2 regions of the Shewanella sp. 10B genome follow, and region 1 is predicted to be linked to the other one. Evidence: predicted binding sites of a transcription regulator. Region 1 holds the regulator's gene; the other holds the start of a gene.
The links. The regulator FliA, encoded in region 1, starts transcription of late flagellar genes. The targets are predictions, from matches to a motif close to CTAAAGNTNNNNNNNNNNNNGCCGATA.
Positions count from the first base shown of each region.

Region 1 (4,215 bases):
AAGCAAGGTGGTGTTGTAGCGCTGGTTGGCCCAACGGGTGTAGGCAAAACCACTTCTTTAGCGAAATTAGCGGCTCGTTTCGCCGCCCATCATGGTGCGGATCAAGTGGCTTTGATTACCACAGACCATTATCGTATTGGCGCCTATGAGCAATTGGCCACCTATGGCAAAATTATGGGTTGTCCAGTCAAACAAGCCCATGACCTTGCTGAACTGGAGCAAATTCTGTATCAGTTCAGAAATCGCAAGCTAGTATTGATAGATACCGCGGGTATGGGTCAACGAGATATGCGGCTTTACCAGCAACTTGATAATTTAACTGCAAATAGCAGAATACCTATCCGCAGTTATCTGGTACTGTCTGCCACAGGACAGCGCCGCGTGCTGCAAGATGCTGTAAATCACTTTAAACGCATTCCCTTATCTGGTGTTGTACTCACAAAACTCGATGAATCCGTGTCTTTAGCGGGCGCATTAAGTGTGTTGATCCAAAGTGGGTTGCCATTAAGTTATGTTACGGATGGGCAGCGAGTGCCCGAAGATATGAAAGTCGCCGATACCTTACTGCTCGCTGAGCAGGCATTAGCGGCCTTAGAAAACACTGAAGAACAATCGTTACCAGACACAGCGTGGTCAGATAATATGACCTGTGCATTTGAGTAGAGTTATGACCCTGGATCAAGCAAGTGGTTTACGTATGATGAATCAACCCTATAACGAAAAAGTGAAAGTAATCGCGGTTACGGGTGGTAAAGGTGGCGTGGGTAAAACCAGTGTGTCCATCAATACCGCTGTAGCATTAGCCGAAAAGGGCAAGCGTGTCTTAGTGCTTGATGCCGACTTAGGCTTGGCAAACGTCGATGTCATGTTAGGGATCCGTGCTGAACGTAACCTTTCCCATGTACTCTCAGGCGATGCTGAGCTGGATGATATTATTGTCCGTGGTCCCAAGGGCATAGGCATTGTCCCCGCGACCTCGGGTACTCAAGGCATGGTAGAATTGAGCCCCGCACAACATGCAGGTTTAATTCGTGCTTTCAGTGAGATGCGTACCCAGTTTGATATTCTCATCGTGGATACTGCCGCGGGGATTTCAGACATGGTGCTCAGTTTCTCCCGTGCGTCACAGGATGTACTAGTCGTGGTATGTGACGAGCCAACCTCCATCACTGACGCTTATGCGTTGATCAAAATTCTCAGCCGTGAACACGGTGTTTTCCGCTTTAAAATTGTTGCGAATATGGTGCGCAGTTTACGCGAAGGTATGGAATTGTTTGCTAAACTCAGTAAAGTGACCGACAGATTCTTGGACGTGGCACTTGAACTGGTTGCGACCATTCCGTTTGATGAAAACCTTCGCAAATCAGTGCGTAAACAAAAGTTAGTGGTTGAGGCTTATCCTAAGTCTCCAGCTGCGATAGCGTACCATGGCCTAGCGAATAAAATTATGAGCTGGCCAGTACCACAGCAACCTGGTGGGCATTTGGAGTTTTTCGTTGAGCGTTTAGTTCAGCGACCAGATTTTCAAGAGGAAAAAACGAGTGAATAAAGCCGCAGCGTATACTTGTTTAGACAGTAAAACGTCAATCGTTGAACAGTATGCACCGTTGGTTAAAAGAATTGCACATCACTTGCTCGCCAGATTACCTGCCTCAGTGCAGCTCGATGACTTGCTTCAAGCGGGGATGATGGGGTTGTTAGAAGCATCATCCAAGTTTGATGGTGGCAAAGGTGCAAAGTTTGAAACCTTCGCCGGCATACGGATCCGTGGCGCCATGTTGGATGAGATCCGTCGTGGCGATTGGGTTCCCCGTTCCGTTCATCGTAATAATCGTCGAGTTGCTCAAGCCATTGATGAGTTAGAGCAAGTGTTGGGTCGTGATGCACGCGACACAGAAATTGCAGAAAAACTTGATATGACGCTCGATGAGTACCATCATATTCTTAACGATGTTTCTGTTGGTAAAATCATAGGGATAGAAGACTTAGGCGTATCACAGGATATACTCACTCCGAGCGATAATGTGAGTGATGGTACATTTGAAGCACTAGCAGAGACCCAGTTTCATTCAGCACTAGTAGAGGCGATAAAATTATTGCCCGAAAGAGATGCGCTAGTGCTATCGTTATACTACGATGAAGCATTGAATTTAAAAGAAATTGGCGCCATTCTTGAGGTGAGCGAGTCGCGAGTTAGCCAGATATTAAGTCAGGCAATGTTGCGACTCAAAGGCAAACTCAAGCATTGGACATAAGTATAATTATTTATTGAGCACAGAATGTCAGCTCACCGGAGGAAACCTTGGACAAGAATATGAAGATTCTCATCGTTGATGACTTTTCGACAATGAGACGTATCATCAAGAACTTGTTGCGAGACTTGGGATTTAACAATACCCAAGAAGCAGACGACGGCTCAACCGCGTTGCCTATGCTACAGAAGGGCGACTTTGATTTTGTCGTGACAGACTGGAATATGCCAGGTATGCAGGGTATTGATTTGCTTAAGGCTATTAGAGCTGATGATTCCCTAAAACATTTGCCCGTGTTAATGGTTACCGCCGAAGCAAAACGTGAACAAATTATTGCTGCCGCACAAGCCGGTGTTAACGGCTATGTGGTTAAGCCTTTTACCGCAGCAACACTAAAAGAGAAGTTAGATAAAATATTCGAACGACTCGCTTAAGCAAGGATGAGCTATGAAGTCACAAACATCAGGGCTCATTACGCTCGAGAAGGCTCAGCGTTTAGTTGAATTATTAAGCGCGAATGAACAAGCTCAAGCAGATGATTTATTTAGGGAACTCGCGGCTCCACTCCAAAGGGAGCTCTTTGATGAAGTTGGCAAATTGACTAGACAACTTCATAGCGCATTAATGGATTTCCAAGTTGACAATCGTTTGGTTGAACTCGCGAATACCGAAATTCCCGATGCTAAGGAACGGCTAAGTTATGTCATTGACATGACAGAACAAGCCGCGAATAAAACCATGGATGCGGTAGAAGAGTGCTTGCCGCTCGCAAATGCATTAACGGCGAATATTCAGCAAGTGATGCCATCTTGGGATAAGTTGATGCGGCGTGAAATAGCCCTGAGCGATTTTAAAGCGCTTTGCCACAATGTGCAGCATTTGATGTCACGTAGCGAATTGGATTCCAACCGCTTACGCGAATTGCTCAACCAGATTTTGATGGCGCAGGATTTTCAGGACCTGACTGGACAGATGATCCGGCGGGTGATCGATCTAGTGATGGAAGTTGAAAGTAATCTGGTGTCTATGCTGACAGTATTTGGTGAGCAACCCGTGATTGAGAGTCAGATTACTCAGAAAAATAATATTGAAGCTGAAGGACCGATAATGAATGCCGAGCTTCGTCAAGACGTCGTTACCGGTCAAGATGAAGTCGATGATCTGCTATCGAGTCTGGGTTTCTAACTGGGAGTCAATTTGATGGCCTTTGATGTAGATGAAGAGATACTCCAGGACTTTTTAATTGAAGCGGGCGAAATTCTTGAGTTGCTGCAAGAGCAACTGGTCGCGCTTGAAAACAATCCTGATGATACTAACTTGCTAAATGCCATTTTCAGGGGGTTTCATACTGTAAAAGGCGGTGCGGGTTTCCTTAGTCTCACTCCCATGGTGGATGTCTGTCACGAAGCAGAAAACACCTTCGATTTATTACGCACTGGCAAGCGCAGTGTCTCCGCCGAGTTAATGGACATCATTCTTCAAGCTGTCGATGCGATTAACACTATGTTTGCTCAAACCCAACAAGGTGAGCAACAAGACCCTGCAGATCCTGCATTATTGGCTAAATTAAAAATGCTGAGCTCAGGAGAGCCGCTTCCTTCCGAATCAGGCCAAAGTCATGCCGAAGCTGAGTCACTGCCTGAACCAGAACCTGAGCCCGAACCTGTCATAGAAACTGTGGTTGAAGTCGCCGCAGTTGAAGAAATGCCGATTGAGAAGTCAGAGCTTTCAGATTCCAGTATCGATGAAATAGATGAAGCGGAGTTTGAAGCATTACTCGATGCGCTGCACGGCGCCGGAAAAGGTCCCGGAGTTTCTGCTCCACAAGCCGATGCTGCCCCTGCTGTGCAAAATAAGCCTCAAGCGACATCTGCAAGCGCAAGCGATGATATCACCGATGATGAGTTTGAAGCGCTGCTCGATGAGCTGCACGGTTCTGGTAAGTTTAAAGGTAAAGTGGAAG
Region 1 covers NZ_JAMDJO010000008.1:81,005-85,219, reverse strand. The annotation lists gene flhF (flagellar biosynthesis GTPase FlhF) at 1-663, shown strand, start outside; gene M0415_RS18870 (MinD/ParA family protein) at 668-1,549, shown strand; gene M0415_RS18865 (RNA polymerase sigma factor FliA) at 1,542-2,255, shown strand; gene cheY (chemotaxis response regulator CheY) at 2,303-2,686, shown strand; gene M0415_RS18855 (protein phosphatase CheZ) at 2,700-3,437, shown strand; gene M0415_RS18850 (chemotaxis protein CheA) at 3,453-4,215, shown strand, end outside.

Region 2 (4,215 bases), on a different contig from region 1:
GCTTTAATGCCTGTGGGTTTACCCGTGACTTCACGTACTCTGGCAATCATATCCAGAATATCGCCCACATTTTTAAACTCGATATGACCATTGGGGCTAATGGAATCATGGCCCTGCGGGATACCGCGAATTTTGGCGATCTCCTCGGTGACTTTTATCCCCGGCAAGATACCGCCCTTGCCTGGTTTGGCTCCTTGGCTCATTTTGATTTCAAACATTTTAACCTCGGGGTGGGCGGCGATTTCTTTGAGCTTGTCATCGTCTAAATGGCCGTGCTCATTACGTACACCGTATTTAGCGGTACCAATTTGAAAGACTAAGTCGCAGCCACCTTTTAAATGGTAAGGGCTTAAGCCACCTTCTCCGGTATTTAACCAACATCCCGCCTGTGCAGCGCCGTGGGATAAGGCGGTGACGGCAGGGCGTGACAGGGCGCCGAAGCTCATGGCGGAGATGTGGCAAATGGCCTTAGTGGTGTAGGGCTCACGGCAATGGGGGCCAATGGTTTGAGGCAGAATTGGCGTGATATCTTCATCTTGTGTGGGAAAGGCGGTATTCATAAACATTATGGCGCCCGTGCTGTCTAGCGGGCGTGTCGAGCCAAAGGCGATGGTTCTGTCGACGTTTTTCGCGGCTCGATATACCCAGCTCCGCTCGGCTCGGTTAAAGGGCAATTCTTCCCTGTCCTGTGCGAAAAAGTATTGTCTAAAAAACTCGCCTTGTTTCTCAAATAAATACCGAAAGCGACCTATCACAGGGTAGTTGTGGCGCACGGCCTGCTTGGTTTGTAGCTTGTCGGCGATATACATATACACAATCGCTAGAACGACAAAGCCCACTAGGATTAAAAATAGCCCTGAGAAGAGATCCAGTCCCCACATAAACCAATTCAATTCTTGCATCTTGTTATCCTCTATTCGTGTCCATAACGGGTGGAGATAAGGCTCGCTGGCTGTCCATCATGGATGGAGAGTAAAAACAGCTGACTGTAATCATCTTCAGCGATGGTGGGGATTTCTGGGCCGCCAAGAGCCTTGATGATCAGTGGGACGGTATTGGAATGCCCCGCGATTAAGCTGTTACCTTTCACGGCATGTACTTGTTCAACGATTTGCTGGATATGGGCTTCGAGTGGTTTTTCGGCTGCGACTACAGTAATAGGCAGATGCCGCTCCGAAGACATAGGCAACAAGGTTTGCTGAGTTCTTTGATATTGGGTCGCGATCAGTTGCGAAATCTGCGTCCTTTGCAAGGCGCCAATCAGCGCGAGGGCACGTGTACGACCATCATCGGAAAGGGACGGATCGCCTGCTGGAGCGTCGGCTTTTTCGGCATGCCTTACCAAAATAATCAATCGATTATCGGCAAAAGCTTGATTGATGGGGCTGAGTCCTATGCTGGTAAAGAGTAACAGACCTAACAGTAGAGTGTGTGATAGCCGAAGTTTATTTAAGCGGATGGTTCGCAAGGAGTGAGTAACCACTGCTAGCCATTGGGGAGTTGCCATGCCGTATATCCTTATCTGATGAGCGCATGCAAGTGCGACGCTGAGGCGAATAAATTCATTATGGGTATCATTGCCTTAGATTGTGATGGTACTGCAATTGAGAAAAATACTAAAGTTGCTCAAATTTTGGTCGATAATAGAGTCACCCCAAATTGAATGGATTTTGTATCATGGAAATCAACAACCCTGCACAGGTACAGAGCGCTTCTTCGTCCCACCGCAAGTATGCCGAAAACGTACCTGCCACTGCTGAAAAGACGAAAAATGTGGAAGCGCCCGGCAAACAAACTGCGTATCAAACCAGTAAGCAGTTAATGAATCAGGCGATTCTGTCGGCGCAGGAGGAAGTGAGTTTAAAGTCCGGTGATCAATCCATGGCGTTACTTTATCGCGCGGCAATTGAAGCGATAGATAAAGAATTAGCGCCTTCGATGGGGCCAAATTCGACTCAAGCTAACTATGACAATCAGGTCGATTATTCCCCCGAGGCAACGGCTGGTCGGATTGTGAGTTTTGCGACCCAGTTTTTTAGCATTCACCAACAGCAAAATTCGAATATGAGTTTGGATGAGCAGCTCGACAGTTTTATGAACATCATAGGCGGCGCTATCGACAATGGTTTTAAGGAGGCTCGAGATATTTTGTCTGGCCTTAAAGTGTTGCAAGGGGATATTGCCGATGGCGTCGATAAAACCTATGGTTTAGTGCAAGAAGGATTGCAGGCCTTTAGGGATAGCTTCAATAAAAAACCAGATGAGACACAAACGGCTAGCGCTTAATGCCTCGCACTTAACGCTCAATGCAGTTCCATCCTTCTTGTTTTAAGCCCCTTGCAATAAGGGGTTTTTGTTGTGCAGATAACAGTCTATGCTAGGGATCTATTTAACGTTTTGCTTGAGGGCGAGTTATGTGGACTAGGGGACGGGTTATCGAACGTATTGATTGGAGTGATAAATTATTTTCGCTGCGGATAGCGGCCGAACTGGCGCCCTTTATTCCGGGTCAATTTATTAAACTCAGCCAAGTACAAGATGATAAGCGTGTCGCCAGAGCCTATTCCCTCGTGAATTCCCCCGATAAACCCTATGCTGAAATCTTGGCTGTCGCCGTAGAAGAAGGGCTGTTATCCCCACAATTACAAAATCTTGCCATAGGGGATGAAATTGAGATCACCCCAACCGCCACAGGCTTTATGACTTTAGATGAGATCCCTAAGGGAGCAGCGCAAGGCCGGCACTTATGGTTGTTAGCAACGGGGACGGCCGTGGGGCCATTCTTATCTATGCTCGATACGGCCGAGCCTTGGCAGCGTTTCGAAAAAGTCGTGCTTGTCTATGGTGTCCGCGAAGCTAAAGACTTAGCCTACCTTGATAAATTAAAGGCTTATGCCGCGCAATATCCTGATCAGTTTATCCTGTGTTTAACCGTCACCCGTGAAAAGGTCGACGATGCACTGCAATGCCGTATTCCCGATGGTCTCGTCTCGGGCGAAATTGAGCGTAAAGTGGGGTTAACTATCAATGCCGCGGATTCGCAGGTGATGATTTGTGGTAATCCGGGGATGATCAGCGGCGCGCAGGCAGCCTTGCTCGACAAGGGATTAGCTAAAAACCTACGCCGCGCTCCGGGACAAATTACCGTCGAGAAGTATTGGTAATCATTTGAGTGTTAATGACAAATAATTAGTCTTAATCGTTTTAATGTCAGTCATATAGAAGGATTTTTTGATGAAGTTGCTCTGCTCCCTCGCTTCACCCTATGCTCGCTGTGTTCGCACATTAATCCGTTATTTAGGGATTAAGGATATCGAAGAAGTTTTAGTCAATCCGATGGAAAACACCGCCGAGCTGCTCGATGTTAACCCGCTTGGGCAGATCCCTTGCCTCATCACCAACGATGGCGTACCTATCTTCGATAGCGAAGTGATTATGCGCTATTTAGACGCCGAATTAGGTGAGCAGCAGATGTTTGGTGGCCAAGTAAATAATTGGGTATTGCAATGCCAGTATTCGATGATCAAAGGGCTGATCGACAGTGCGGTAAAATTGCGCCAAGAACAAATGCGTGAAGAAGAAGGGGTGAGGTCGGCCTTTTGGACATCGCGTTTTGAGCAAGCGCTTCTGCGAGGTTTGATGCAAATGGAACATCAGAGCGTGATCACTCAGGCAACGATTCAGGCACCGCAATTAGCCTTAATTTGCTTATTAGATTATGTGGATTTCAGACATCCAGAACTCGATTGGCGTAAAGTGGCTCCCGCGACCTCGCTCTGGTTTAGTGAGATGCGCGATCTCCCCGCGTTTGTGGAAACTCGCCCAGCGTAAAAGGCATTAGTGGTCTGTTGAGCGGCGGCCTCTATGGGTCTCACGGCGATTATGTTCACCAAACGCGCCGTAGAGATCCTTAGTTATGCCGTAATCGACTCTGCGGTCGTTACCCGTTTGGCGTCTATCGTCATAGTGTTGATAGCGGCACTGACAATTGGCCATAGTGCATTCTTCCATCGGGAGTTCAGGGGCTTCCTTTGACAGAAAACGTTTCCCTTTGAGCTCATCTACCTGCTCACAACAACTGCCATCATTTTCGATGCTGACGCAATGGAAGCGCCTTTCTTGCCCTGCAAGCCGTTGATTTTTCTTTTTCGCGTTATCCATGAGTTTGACAAAATGCTTGCGCTTTTTAGGCCCCCGTTTGAGCACCATAAACGC
Region 2 covers NZ_JAMDJO010000003.1:415,546-419,760, reverse strand. The annotation lists gene M0415_RS14095 (FMN-binding glutamate synthase family protein) at 1-902, opposite strand, end outside; gene M0415_RS14090 (histidine phosphatase family protein) at 914-1,507, opposite strand; gene M0415_RS14085 (DUF5610 domain-containing protein) at 1,678-2,286, shown strand; gene M0415_RS14080 (ferredoxin--NADP reductase) at 2,415-3,164, shown strand; gene M0415_RS14075 (glutathione S-transferase) at 3,235-3,831, shown strand; gene M0415_RS14070 (hypothetical protein) at 3,838-4,215, opposite strand, start outside.
Region 2: the regulator FliA is predicted to act here: its motif matches at 1,617-1,643, upstream of M0415_RS14085 (DUF5610 domain-containing protein).